3 regions of the Pseudomonas sp. BR20 genome follow, and region 3 is predicted to be linked to each of the others. Evidence: riboswitches for the same ligand, from Rfam matches in the RefSeq annotation. Region 3 holds a riboswitch; each other region holds the start of a gene.

Region 1 (4,368 bases), 860 kb from region 3:
TTGCTGGTCCGGTTCGGGCAGCGTGTCCAATTGCACGGTTCGCGGTTTGGCCAAACCCGGAAAAAACGCCGGCCCACCGTTTTCCTTGATCGAAATTTGCATGGCTGTTCCTCACGTCAGACGTTAATGCCAACCGCTTTCCAGCCCTCCTTGACCGCCTTGTGCTCCTCCTTGTTCGCGCCGTAGAGACGGCCGGCGATATCGTAGGTTATACGCGCGAAACGCAAAAAACCCGAGTTCGGCCGCAACCGCGCATCGCGCAGCGCGTCATACCAGATGCGCCCAGCGCGCTCCCAGGCAAACCCGCCTATCTTCGTCGCCACTTGATAGAACGCATGGTTGGGAATGCCGGAATTGATATGCACCCCGCCATTGTCCTCGTAGATCTGGACAAAGTCGTCCATATGCCCTGGCTGGGGGTCCTTGCCCAGCAGCTTGTCATCGAACGCCGTACCCGGGGCCTTCATCGAACGCAGAGCGGTGCCTTTGATCTTCTTGGTGAACAGCCCTTTGCCGATCAACCAGTCGGCGTCCTGGGCCGTTTGCTTCAACGCATACTGTTTGATCAGTGAGCCGAACACGTCCGACAGCGACTCGTTCAAGGCACCGGACTGATTGAAATACATCAGCTTGGCTTCGTCCTCGGTGACGCCATGGGCCAATTCATGGCCAATCACATCGAGGGCCACCGTGAAGCGATTGAATAACTGGTCATCGCCATCACCAAACACCATCTGGGTCGAGTTCCAGAACGCATTGTTATAGTTCTGGCCAAAGTGCACGGTGGCATCCAGCGCCATGCCGGCGTCGTCGATGGAGTTGCGGTCGAACACCTCTTCGAAAAAATCGAACGTGGCGCCCAAGCCGTCATAGGCTTCGTCCACGGCGGCGTCGCCACTGGCGGGCTGGCCTTCACCGCGGATCAGCTTGCCCGGCAGGCTGTCGGTGCCTTCGGCGCTGTAGATCGAGCGCCGTTTGCCGGCGCCCATCACCAGGGCCATGTGGGCCGGCCCCTTGGCGGGCACTGCGACCATGCGCAGCGAACGGAACGTGCTGTCCTTGGCGCGGGTGCGCAGCGCGATGTCGCGCTGGGCCTTATCACCGTGACGCGCGATCTGGTCGAGCATATACGGCGGAATCAGGCAGAAAATCGGGTTGCGGTGGTGGCGATCACACATTGGCTGGCTCCCTGTTGGCATATGGTGTAGCTCCGGTAACCGTTTGAGGATAGCCCCCCAGGGTTAACCCGTGTCATCAATTGTCATCAATCCATGTTGCAGTCGTGTTTATCCAAGGAGGACTTACCCATGCCAGCCCGCAAAGCCAAAATCGACCTTTCGCACCGCCCACGACTCGCCGATCTGCGCCCGTTGATCGCGGTCAAGCCCGCGCTGATGGAAGCCCGGGCGGCAACGCCCCGTGTCACCGCCGCCAAGGATCTACAGGACCGACGCGGCTACGCGGAGGATTTTCTCAGCAGCTTCGTGGTGCCCTGGCCCACCGCCGATGAAGCATTGGCGGATGACGTACAACCGCTGCGGCTGGACTACACGCATTTCTCGGTGACGATGTCCCGTTCCCGACGACTGGCGCTTTACGTGGGGGTTAATATCGACGGCGGGCAGCATGTGGAGATAATCCGCAGCAACGACACCTGGGCCTACGATGGTCGCCTGCCGATCAGCGCGCAGGTAGGCGAAGCGCTCTACACCAACAATGGCCTGGATCGCGGCCACCTGGTACGGCGCCAGGACCCCAACTGGGGCGACGAGGCGAAAACGGCCAACCTCGACACCTTCCACTTCACCAACTGCTCGCCGCAGATGAGCGGGTTCAACCAGAAGACCTGGCTGGAACTGGAAGACTACATCCTCAATAACACGCAACGTTGGAAAGCCCGGGCAACGGTGTTCAGCGGCCCGGTGTTCGCCGACGATGACCGCGTCTACCGAGGTATCAAAATCCCCAAGGCGTTCTGGAAAGTGGTGGCCTACCTCAGCGATGACGGCAAACCCTCTGCCAGTGCCTATATGATCGACCAAAGCCGCGAACTGGGTCAGCTCGACCTGATGTTCGGCCAGGTCAGGACCTACCAGCGGAGCGTGATCCAGATCGAACAATTGACCGGCATCCGCTTCGCCAACCTGGCGGACTACGACGGCTTCAGCAACGAAGAGCGCGCCACAGGCACGCGAATCGAAGCGCTGATCCAGGGCCCTGAGGATATTCGTGTCTGACTGGGCGCCCCTCGGGCTGTATCGCCTCGCCCTAATCAACTACCATACCGCGCCGGTTCCCAAACGGGACTAATAGGGAATCCGAAGCGCGGTATGCCGCGTCAATCGGAACTGCCCCCGCAACTGTAGATGCCGAGCCTGCTCCCCACTGCCACTGGACCACGTCCGGGAAGGCCGGAGCGTGGCGACGACGCATCAGTCAGGAGACCTGCCGGCCCAGCAAAATCACTAACCGGCGGGGTGTCCGGGAAGGACATCCTTACCTGCCCGACCGGCAGTGTTCGAGGGCGTATTTCCGAACCGTACCTCCCCTGTTCCCACGTACGGTTCACACGGAGATTGCCTCATGCTGCCACGCGTTACCGCCCTGATCAGTGCCCTGGGTTTCTGCGCCCTGGCCCAAGCCGCGCCAACTCAATACCCGCTGACCCTGGAAAACTGCGGCAGCACCCTCACCTTCCCGCAGGCGCCCGCGCGCAGCGTGACCATCGGCCAGGCCGCCACCGAAATGCTCTATGCCCTCGGTGTGGCTGACCGCGTGGTCGGCACCTCGCTGTGGTTCAACAGCGTGTTGCCGCAGTTCAAGGCACAGAACGACAGCATCGAGCGCCTGGCCAACAACGAGCCCAGCTTTGAAGCGGTGATCGCCAAGCGCCCGCAACTGGTGGCCGCCGAGCTGGAATGGGTGGTGGGCCCGCAAGGCGTGGTCGGTACCCGCGAGCAGTTTCACGAACTGAAGATCCCCACCTACCTGCTGCCCTCCGACTGCGAAGGCAAGGACAACCTGGTGGGCGCCGACGGCACGCGACTGGAGCCGTTCCGTATCGAGACGATCTACAAGAGCATCAGCCAGCTGGCGCAGATTTTCGACGTACAGGATCGCGGCCAACACCTGAACGACGCGCTCAAGGCGCGCCTGGCCAAATCCGTGGCCACCGTGCAGAGCAAAGGCCTCAAGCAGGCGAGCGCGCTGGTGTGGTTTTCCAGCGCCGAAATGGCCAGCGACCCGTACGTGGCCGGCCACAAGGGCATTCCCGAATTTATGCTCGAAACCCTCGGCCTGCACAATGTGGTGCAGTCCGATGAAGAGTGGCCCGCCGTCGGCTGGGAAACCCTCGCCAAGGCCAACCCGACCTTCCTGGTGATCGCCCGCATGGACCGCCGCCGCTACCCCGCCGACGACCATGAAAAGAAACTCGCCTTCCTGCGCAGCGACCCGGTCACGCGCAACATGGACGCGGTGAAAAACAACCGCATCATCATCCTCGACGCCCTGGCGCTGCAGGCCAGCATCCGCACGTTCGATGGCCTGGAACAACTGGCCACGGCCATCGACGGCTACGACCTGCCGAAATGATCCGGACCTTACTCGCCCTGGCGCTATTGCTGATCGCCGTGCTCGCCGGCGTGGCCATCGGCGAAACCGCCATCTCGCCCCAGGTGGTGCTTCAGGTGCTCGCCAACAAGCTGTGGGCGGCCGGTTACGTGCTGGACCCGATCGATGAAGGCGTGGTGTGGAACTACCGCCTCACCCGTGCCCTGGTTGCCGCCGCCTGCGGGGCCGGGCTGGCGACCTGTGGGGTGATTTTGCAGTCGTTGCTGCGCAACCCATTGGCCGATCCGTACCTGCTGGGCATCAGCGCCGGGGCTTCGACGGGCGCGGTGTTGGTGGCGTTGATGGGCGTGGGCGGCGGGCTGGTTTCACTCTCGGCCGGCGCCTTTGTCGGCGCGATGGCGGCGTTTGCGCTGGTGATCCTGCTCGCACGGGCCAGTGGCTCATCCAGCGGCACCGGGCAGATCATCCTCGCGGGCATCGCCGGGTCGCAGCTGTTCAATGCGCTCACCGCGTTCCTGATCACCAAGTCGGCCAGTTCCGAACAGGCCCGCGGCATCATGTTCTGGCTGCTGGGCAACCTCAGCGGCGTGCGCTGGCCGTCGGTGTGGCTGGCGGTGCCGGTGGCGGTCACCGGCCTGGCGGTGTGCCTGTGGCATCGTCGTGCGTTGGATGCGTTTACCTTCGGCAGCGATTCGGCGGCGTCCCTGGGCATCCCCGTGCGCCGCGTGCAGTTTGTGCTGGTGGGGTGCGCGGCGCTGGTGACGGCGGTGATGGTGTCGATTGTGGGCTCCATCG
Region 2 (4,368 bases), 1.2 Mb from region 3:
GGGAAAGCGTTGTCGGTCATAGCCCTATTGGGGGCAAGCCCCCTCCCACAGTGGATAGGGTTTCAGCTCGGTCCGGCGCAAACAAGGCGGCTACCGCCGTCGGATTCGACGGGAAATAGAAGTGCACGTAAGAGGCGGTCATCCGCCCCTGTCGGAAGACCGCTTCGGCACCGCGCCCGCCGTTCGGGCTGAGGCCACGGGCAATCGGCTGGCACTCGGTGCTGGTCAGGGAATGATGATACGTGTGCCCGCGCAGCACGCCTTCCGGCAGTTCGACGCTTTGCAGGGCCAGGGCGGCCAGTTTCTTTTGCATCACCGCATCGCCTTGCAGCAGGCCGACCAGTTCGGCGCGGATGCCGTCGACATCGGTGAGCGAATCCAGCAGGTAGAGCATGCCGCCGCACTCGGCGAGCAAGGGCTTGCCGGCGGCATGGTGGTTACGAATAGCTTCAAGCATCGGGGTGTTTTCCGACAACGCCTGGTGATGAAGTTCCGGGTAACCGCCGGGCAAATAGAGACTGTCAGCCTCGGGCAGCTGGCGATCATGGATCGGCGAGAAAAACGTCAGTTCGGCCCCCATCGCTCGCAGCAGGTCAAGGCTGGCGCCATAGGTGAAGGCGAAGGCTTCGTCACGGGCCACCGCAATGCGTACACCGGCCAGCAACGGCTCGGCCGCGATCACTTCCGGCGCGGCGAAGGTCACCGGTGGCGGCAATGCGACTTCACAGCTGCTGCCCAATGCCTGGGCGGCGGCGTCCAGGCGCACGTCGAGATCGTTCAGCTCGCTGGCTTGCACCAGGCCCAAATGGCGGCTGGGCAGTTCGATCCCGGTTTCGCGGGACAGTGCGCCATACCAGCGCAGGCCTTCGGTCAGGCTGCCTTCCAGCAGTTGCGCATGGCGCAGGGTACCGACGCGGTTGGCCAGCACCCCGGCGAATGGCAGGTCCGGCTGATAGCGCGCCAGGCCCAGCGCCAGGGCGCCAAAGGTCTGGGCCATGGCGGTGCCGTCGATTACTGCGAGCACCGGCACGCCGAAGTGCCGCGCCAGATCGGCGCTGGACGGTGTGCCATCGAACAGGCCCATCACACCTTCGATCAGGATCAGGTCGGCCTCGCCCGCCGCTTCCCACAGCAGGCGACGACTTTCCTGCTCGCCCACCATCCACATGTCCAATTGATACACCGGCGCACCGCTGGCGCGCTCGTGGATCATCGGGTCCAAGAAGTCCGGGCCGCATTTGAACACGCGCACCTTGCGCCCCAGGTTGCGGTGCAAACGGGCCAGCGCGGCGGTGACGGTGGTTTTGCCCTGGCCGGACGCCGGTGCGGCGATCAGGACGGCCGGGCAATGACGGGGCTGATTCAAAGTTCGACGCCCTTCTGTGCCTTGATACCGGCCTGGAACGCGTGCTTGAGCATGCCCATTTCGGTGACGGTGTCGCCCATTTCGATCAGTTCAGGCTTGGCGCCACGGCCGGTGACCACCACGTGTTGCATCGGCGGACGGGCTTGCAGGTCGCTGAGAACCTGATCTAGGTCCAGGTAGCCATGCTTGAGGGCGATGTTCAGCTCATCCAGCACCACCAGGCCGATGGTGGGGTCTTGCAGCAGTTCACGGGAGACGGCCCAGGCGGCTTCGGCGGCGGCGATATCGCGTTGGCGGTCCTGGGTCTCCCAGGTGAAGCCTTCGCCCATCACGTGGAAACGCACCTGTTCGGGGAAGCGACGGAAGAACAACTCCTCACCGGTGCTGTTGCGCCCTTTGATGAACTGCACCACACCACACTGCATGCCGTGGCCCATGGCGCGCGCGAGCATGCCGAATGCGGAACTGCTCTTGCCTTTGCCGTTGCCGGTCAGCACCAGCAGCAAGCCGCACTCATTGGGGGAATTGGCGATGCGCTCGTCGATCACGGCTTTTTTGCGCAGCATGCGCGCCAGGTGGCGTTCGTCGCGGTCGGGGGTATCGGTCATGGCAGCTCTCCGTTGGGGCTGGACAAAAACGGCAGGCAGGAAAAAACAGACAGCCAAGCATCGCCCACCGTGATGCTGTTGGATGATCCAGGCCGGTCTCCGGGCTCATGAGTGGCGCGCTTGCTCATCTACAGAGCGAACACGCCGACGGCGCGCCTTCCCATATCGCGGGCGATACAGTGGCAAAAGGCACCGTCTTGACTCATTTACCGTTGCGGGGGCAGCGCCGGAATCGCGGCAGCACTGTGTACAAGTGCGCTCGCTCACCGGCTTCCCTGTTTCACTCGGTCGACCCATGGGTCACAGAGCACCTGGAACAAGCCGCGAAGGTTAGTGGGTTGGGGGTGGAGCGTCAATTAAAGCTGGCCTTGCACTTGAACCATCGCACCAGCGCCCTCCTCTACCCTTACAGGTATCAAGGAGAACACCATGCATAAAACCAGACTCGCCCTACTCATCATGCTCGCCGGCACCCTCGCCGCCTGCGGTGAAAGCTCCACCCTGCAGGTGTCCGACGGCACCGGGCCATCGCCCCAGCTACCGGAACCGAACAAAACCCTGATCCCCACCGTGAACATTGCCCCGGCAATCGGCTGGCCAGAGGGCGTGAAGCCAACCGCAGCGGCCGGCACCCAAGTAGCGGCGTTCGCTGAAGGCCTGGACCACCCGCGCTGGCTATATGTGCTGCCCAACGGCGATGTGCTGGTGGCGGAAACCAATGCGCCGCCCAAACCGGATGATTCCACGGGCATTCGCGGCTGGGTCATGGAGAAGGTCATGGGCCGCGCCGGTGCCGGGGTGCCAAGCCCGAACCGCATCACCCTGTTGCGCGATGCCGATCACGATGGCGTCGCCGAGACCCGCACGGTGTTCCTGGAAAACCTCAACTCGCCCTTCGGCATGACACTGGTCGGCAATGACCTGTACGTGGCCGATTCGGACAAGCTGTTGCGCTTCCCCTATCAAGCGGGTGAAACCGCGATCAAGGCGCCTGGCACCAAGGTGGTCGACCTGCCGGGCGGCAGCATCAATCACCACTGGACCAAGAACGTGGTCGCCAGCAAGGACGGCAGCAAACTGTATGTGAGCGTCGGCTCCAACAGTAACGTCGGCGAAAACGGTCTTGAAGCGGAACAGGGCCGGGCGGCTATCTGGGAAGTGGATCGCGCCAGCGGCCAGCACCGCATTTTCGCTTCCGGCCTGCGCAACCCTAACGGCATGGCCTGGGAACCCCAGAGCGGCAAGCTATGGACAGCGGTAAACGAGCGCGATGAGATCGGCAGCGACCTGGTGCCGGACTACATCACCTCGGTCAAGGATGGCGGGTTCTATGGCTGGCCCTTCAGCTATTACGGCCAGCATGTGGATGTGCGCGTCACACCGCAGAACCTGGACCTGGTGGCCAAGGCAATTGCGCCGGACTATGCGGTGGGGCCGCACACGGCGTCTTTGGGCCTGACGTTCGCCGAGGGCAGCAAACTCCCGGCGCCTTTCAGTAACGGCGCGTTCATCGGCCAGCATGGCTCGTGGAATCGCAAGCCACACAGTGGCTACAAGGTGATCTTCGTACCATTCGAGGGTGGCCAGCCTAAAGGTCAGCCGGTGGATGTGCTGACCGGGTTCCTCGACAAAGATGAGAAAGCCATGGGTCGGCCGGTGGGCGTGGTGATTGATCAGCAGGGGGATCTGCTGGTGGCGGATGATGTGGGGAATAAGGTGTGGCGGGTGTCGGCGGCTCAATAAACGCCTCCAGAAGCAACATAAAACCAATGTGGGAGGGGGCAAGCCCCCTCCCACATTTAGTTCGGTGTTTGGTTCAGGGATTACGTGCCAGGTTTGCTGGCAACACACGCTTGGCGCTCAGATAAGCATTCTGCCAATACGCCTTGGACAAGGTATCCAGCTTCACCGTACCGCCGGTTTGCGGTGCATGGACAAAGCGGCCTTCGCCCACGTAGATCCCGGCGTGGCTGACCTGGGAACCGCCACCGGTGGCGAAGAACAGCAAATCGCCGGTTTGCAGGTTCTGCTCACTGACATCCTGGGCGCGCATCACGATCAGTTCGCGGGTGGTGCGCGGCAGGGAGATGCCGGCGGCGTCGCGGAAGACAAAGCCGATCAGGCCGCTGCAATCAAAACCCGAGTCCGGCGTGTTGCCGCCCCAACGGTAAGGCGTGCCGACCAGGCCCAGCGCACGAAAGAGCACGTCTTCGGCCGCAGGCGAGAAATTCTGGGTGGAATAGTTGAATACCGGCTTGGGCTTGACCGCAACGGGAGCAGGCGGCGGCCGGCTGGCGCAGGCGCTGATCAGCGCGGCGCAGAGAATAAGGAGCAGGCGGGCTGTGGTCGACATGTGCAGAACAATCCTGGTCTGGATGCGGCTATCGCTGCCGA
Region 3 (4,368 bases):
GAAGTTCGGCGGCGGCTGCCAGGGCTGTGGCCAGGCGGACGTGACCCTGCGTGAAGGCATTGAGCGCACTTTGCTGGAGCGCATTCCGGAGCTCAAGGGCGTCCGTGACGTGACAGACCACACGCAGAAAGAAAACGCCTACTACTGAGTAAGGCGTTCACTGCGAACATAAAAAACGGCGCCCGTGAGCGCCGTTTTTTTATGCTTTTAATTCAAGCTCTTACACCATCTATCTAACAATAAAGATCAAGTGTGGGAGGGGGCTTGCTCCCGATAGCGGTGCCTCAGTCGTCTCATGAGGAAGCTGACACACCGCTATCGGGAGCAAGCCCTCTCCCACATTTTTTGTGTTTATTCAGTTTAATCAATGTTTTATTGGTTATTCGTGAAGTAAATAATCAAGGTCGATAAAGGTGCGCATGCCCGGCCCGATACAGTGATGACTCACTGAAACTGTCACTGGCCAGCACCCGGCCCACCACGATCAGCGCCGTACGCCGAAAGCCCTTGGCGGCGACTTTGTCGGCAACATCGCTGAGTGTGCCAACCACCCAATCCTGATCCGGCCATGTCGCCCGGTGCACCACCGCAATCGGGCAGTCCGCGCCATAGTGTGGCAGCAGTTCGGCGACGATCTTCTCCAGATGATTGACCCCCAGGTGAATCGCCATGGTCGTGCCATGCCGGGCCAGGCTGTCGAACTCTTCCCCGGCCGGCATGCTGGTTTTATCGGCGTAGCGGGTCAGGATCACGCTTTGGGCGATGTCCGGCAGGGTCAGTTCCGTTTCCAGCAACGCGGCGCAGGCTGCCACCGCCGTTACTCCGGGAATGATCTGGAAAGGGATGCCCAACTCACGCAAGTAACGGATCTGCTCGCCAATCGCGCCATACAGGCTCGGGTCGCCGGAGTGCACGCGGGCCACATCCTGGCCGTTGGCGTGGGCGGTGTTGATCAGTTCGATGATCTGTTCCAGGTGCAGTTCGGCGCTGTTGACCACCTGTTGCGCCTGATGTCCTTCCAGCACCGCCGCCGGCACCAGCGAGCCGGCATAGATGATCACCGGGCAACTGCGGATCAGGCGTTGGCCTTTGACGGTGATCAATTCCGGATCGCCGGGGCCGGCGCCGATGAAGTAGACGGTCATGGAGAATTCCTGTGCAAAAGCGGGCGAGCATGAAGATTGCTCATGATCGGGAAGGGCGATTATCGGGATTTTAGCTGGCGCAGGCCAATGCAAAGGTGGCCTGGGCGGTTTTCTGGCGAGTGATCAACAAGCGGGCAGGACCGCCGCAGAGCTGTTCGGCCAGGGCCAGGGCAGCGCTTTCCGCGATGCCATAACAGCCGGTATGGGCAAAGGCGACGTTGGATTTGTGGCTCAGCCGGTCTTCATACGCCGCCAGTTGCGCGGCGCTGAAGCACTGCAACGGCAGATTGAGCAAGCGGGCCAGGGCGAGCAACCCAGGCTCGTCCTGTTTACGGTCGATGCTGGCCAGTGCCGTGACACGCTGGCGCTCAATCCCGCCATTGGCGAGGGCGCTGTCAAACAGGCCCAGCAGGGTGTCTACATCACAACCCCGCTGGCAACCCAGGCCGACCACCAGGGTCATGCCGAGTATTGGTCGTCGCGGTTGCGGCGGAACAGCCAGGCACTGATCAGGCCGAGCGCCAGCCAGAACGCCACGTTGGTCAACTGCGAAGCGATCTTGAACTGCGCTTCGAGGGCTTCCGGCGCCAGCATGGAATGGGTTTCCGGCTGCGGCGCGCCGATCACATGCGGCACCACCAGGATCGCCACGCCTAGGACTTTCAGCAGCCAGTTGCGCCCAAACACGATCAGGGCAATACCGGCCGCCGTCGAGGCAGCGGTGCCGATCCACCAGATTTGCCGTTGCGCCAGGTCAGCGGCGGCAGTGCCCGGCAGCTCCGGTGGCAGGCCCAGGGTGGGCGCCAGTACAAAGGTGGCGTAACCGGCCAGGCCCCAGAGCAAGCCTTGGGCCGTACGGGTAGGGGCGCGCAGGGTATAGAGGCCGGCGAGCATCAGGGCGAAGCCGACGGCGACCACGAGGTTGCCGCCGGTGGTCGACAGCACGCGTTGCCAGCCGTCTGCCGGCTCCCAGGCTTCGGCGTCGTGGGTGTGCGCGGCGGCGCCCGCGGCGTGCTCATGCACGACTTCAGTCGCGGCTGGGGCCTTTTCAAAGGTTTCCGCCTGAAGAATCAGCGGCGCGACCCAGAAGCTTTGCAGCAAGGTCAGCAGCAGGGCGGCCAGCAAGCCGGTGAACCCTGCGGTTTGCGCAATACGCTTGATCATGTCGGCAGACCTCAGTGGCACGGGAACGCGGCGCTGTGGCGGGTATCGTGGGCCGCGTTGTGCACCGCCTCGATATGCGAGAAGCCGGCAAAATACACCAGGCACGCGCCGAGGATCGACGCACCGATGGCGGCGGTCAGGCGTTGGCTGAGGGTGGCGGAGCTGCTGGCGGTGTGCGAGGTGCTGCTGATGATCGACATGGCGCGTCCCTTTCAGGTGTCAGGGTGAAACGAGCGCATGCAAACCCCGCGAGCCAGGCACGCAGGGTTTTAACAGCGCCCGCCCACCGCGGGTTTGTTATTCGATGTTATTCGGGCCGGTCTCCGGGCTTGCGAGGGACACTGGGTCTATAAAGCGTCGCCTTCCCATGCCATACAGGCACAGTGGATCTGACGCTTCACTCGCTTACCGTTGCGGGGGCAGCACCGGACTCGTCATAACGCTATGACTCACCGGTTTCCCGTTTCACCCTGTGAAGGGCACCCGAAACAAGATGTGTAGGAGAGCATGGGCCGGGGACGGTAGTCAAATGCGGCGAGCCCCTGTAGCCTTGCACCTTCGAGGTTCTTCGGCCCAGGCCGAAGCTAAGAAGGGAACGCGGTCCAAGCCGCGGCTGCCCCCGCAACTGTGAAGGGTTTATCTGACTGCCACGCCACTGCCATTACGGCGGGAAGGCGCAGTCAGCGCCGGTCGCAAGACCCGCAAGCCCCAAGCCAGGAGACCTGCCTCGTCACCGATTTTCCAATTCAACCGGGCGGGGTGATCCGGTGACGAAATCTGCTGCTGCGCGCCGCCGCAGGGCCTATCGTCCCGTATGCCCGCCCCAAAGGGCATCCGATGAAAACACTGGCCAAACTCCCCGTCACCATCGTTACCGGCTTCCTCGGCTCGGGCAAAACCACCTTGCTGCGCCATATGCTCGACAACGCCCAGGGCCGTCGCATTGCGGTGATCGTCAACGAGTTCGGCGAGCTGGGCATCGACGGTGAGATCCTCAAGCAGTGCTCCATCGGTTGCACCGAAGAAGAGGCCAACGGCCGCGTGTACGAGCTGGCCAACGGCTGCCTGTGCTGCACGGTGCAGGAAGAGTTCTTCCCGGTGATGCGCGAACTGGTCGCCCGTCGCGGCGACCTCGACCATATCCTTATCGAAACCTCGGGCCTGGCCCTGCCAAAACCGTTGGTACAGGCCTTCCAGTGGCCGGAAATCCGCAGCGCCTGCACGGTTGATGCCGTCATCACCGTGGTCGACAGCCCGGCCGTGGCCGCCGGCACCTTTGCCGCGTTCCCGGACCAGGTCGATGCCCAGCGCAAACTCGACCCGAACCTGGACCATGAATCGCCGCTGCACGAGCTGTTTGCCGACCAACTGGCCAGCGCCGACCTGGTGATCCTCAACAAATCCGACCTGATCAGCGCCGAAGACCTGGCCCGTGTACGCCTGGAAGTCGCCGAAGAACTGCCGCCGGCTGTGAAGGTCATCGAAGCCAGCAGCGGTCGCCTGCCGTTGGATGTATTGATCGGTCTCGGCGCGGGTTCCGAAGAACATATCGACGGTCGCCATAGCCACCACGATCATCACCACGATGGTGAAGACGATCATGATCACGATGCCTTCGATTCCATCTCCATCGACCTGCCCCAAGCCGACGAGGCGCTGCTGCTCGACGCCCTGACCCAATTGGTGGTTCAGCACGGCATCCTGCGCGTCAAAGGCTTCGCCGCCATCCCGAACAAACCGATGCGCCTGCTGATCCAGGGCGTGGGCACGCGTTTCGACAAGCACTTCGACCGTGCCTGGGGCGCCGACGAAGCGCGCATCACACGGCTGGTGCTGATCGGCCAGGAGCTGGACGCGGCGGGCCTCGAAGCGCAACTGCGCGCCGCCCTCAGCGTTTAACCCATGCACCTGCTCAGGACTCAGCCCGGTGGTTTCGTCGCGGACGACAATATTGCCGACCTTGGCCAAACCCCCGCCGAACTGGTGATTCTGTGCAGCGGCGATTCCAGCCTGGCGCTGCTGGCCGAAGCGGCCCAGCAGTTGCCGGAGGACTACCCCA

What was found. Region 3 has a riboswitch for cobalamin ahead of ACHPFG_RS17800 (CbtB domain-containing protein). Riboswitches for the same ligand answer to the same signal wherever they lie in the genome.
Positions count from the first base shown of each region.
Region 1: linked by a shared signal. The riboswitch ahead of ACHPFG_RS21615 (ABC transporter substrate-binding protein) and the one ahead of ACHPFG_RS17800 (CbtB domain-containing protein) in region 3 are both predicted to bind cobalamin.
Region 2: linked by a shared signal. The riboswitch ahead of cobO (cob(I)yrinic acid a,c-diamide adenosyltransferase) and the one ahead of ACHPFG_RS17800 (CbtB domain-containing protein) in region 3 are both predicted to bind cobalamin.

Region 1 is NZ_CP172012.1:4,717,778-4,722,145, forward strand. It holds gene ACHPFG_RS21600 (protealysin inhibitor emfourin) at 1-102, opposite strand, end outside; gene ACHPFG_RS21605 (M4 family metallopeptidase) at 117-1,178, opposite strand; gene ACHPFG_RS21610 (DNA/RNA non-specific endonuclease) at 1,308-2,237, shown strand; cobalamin riboswitch at 2,274-2,467, shown strand; gene ACHPFG_RS21615 (ABC transporter substrate-binding protein) at 2,584-3,594, shown strand; gene ACHPFG_RS21620 (FecCD family ABC transporter permease) at 3,591-4,368, shown strand, end outside.
Region 2 is NZ_CP172012.1:5,046,422-5,050,789, forward strand. It holds gene bluB (5,6-dimethylbenzimidazole synthase) at 1-20, opposite strand, end outside; gene ACHPFG_RS23180 (cobyrinate a,c-diamide synthase) at 17-1,366, opposite strand; gene cobO (cob(I)yrinic acid a,c-diamide adenosyltransferase) at 1,363-1,974, opposite strand; cobalamin riboswitch at 2,048-2,304, opposite strand; gene ACHPFG_RS23190 (PQQ-dependent sugar dehydrogenase) at 2,404-3,717, shown strand; gene ACHPFG_RS23195 (C40 family peptidase) at 3,791-4,327, opposite strand.
Region 3 is NZ_CP172012.1:3,854,069-3,858,436, reverse strand. It holds gene nfuA (Fe-S biogenesis protein NfuA) at 1-148, shown strand, start outside; gene cobM (precorrin-4 C(11)-methyltransferase) at 399-1,145, opposite strand; gene ACHPFG_RS17810 (cobalamin biosynthesis protein) at 1,216-1,608, opposite strand; gene ACHPFG_RS17805 (CbtA family protein) at 1,605-2,309, opposite strand; gene ACHPFG_RS17800 (CbtB domain-containing protein) at 2,321-2,509, opposite strand; cobalamin riboswitch at 2,607-2,811, opposite strand; cobalamin riboswitch at 2,854-3,053, shown strand; gene cobW (cobalamin biosynthesis protein CobW) at 3,147-4,208, shown strand; gene cobN (cobaltochelatase subunit CobN) at 4,212-4,368, shown strand, end outside.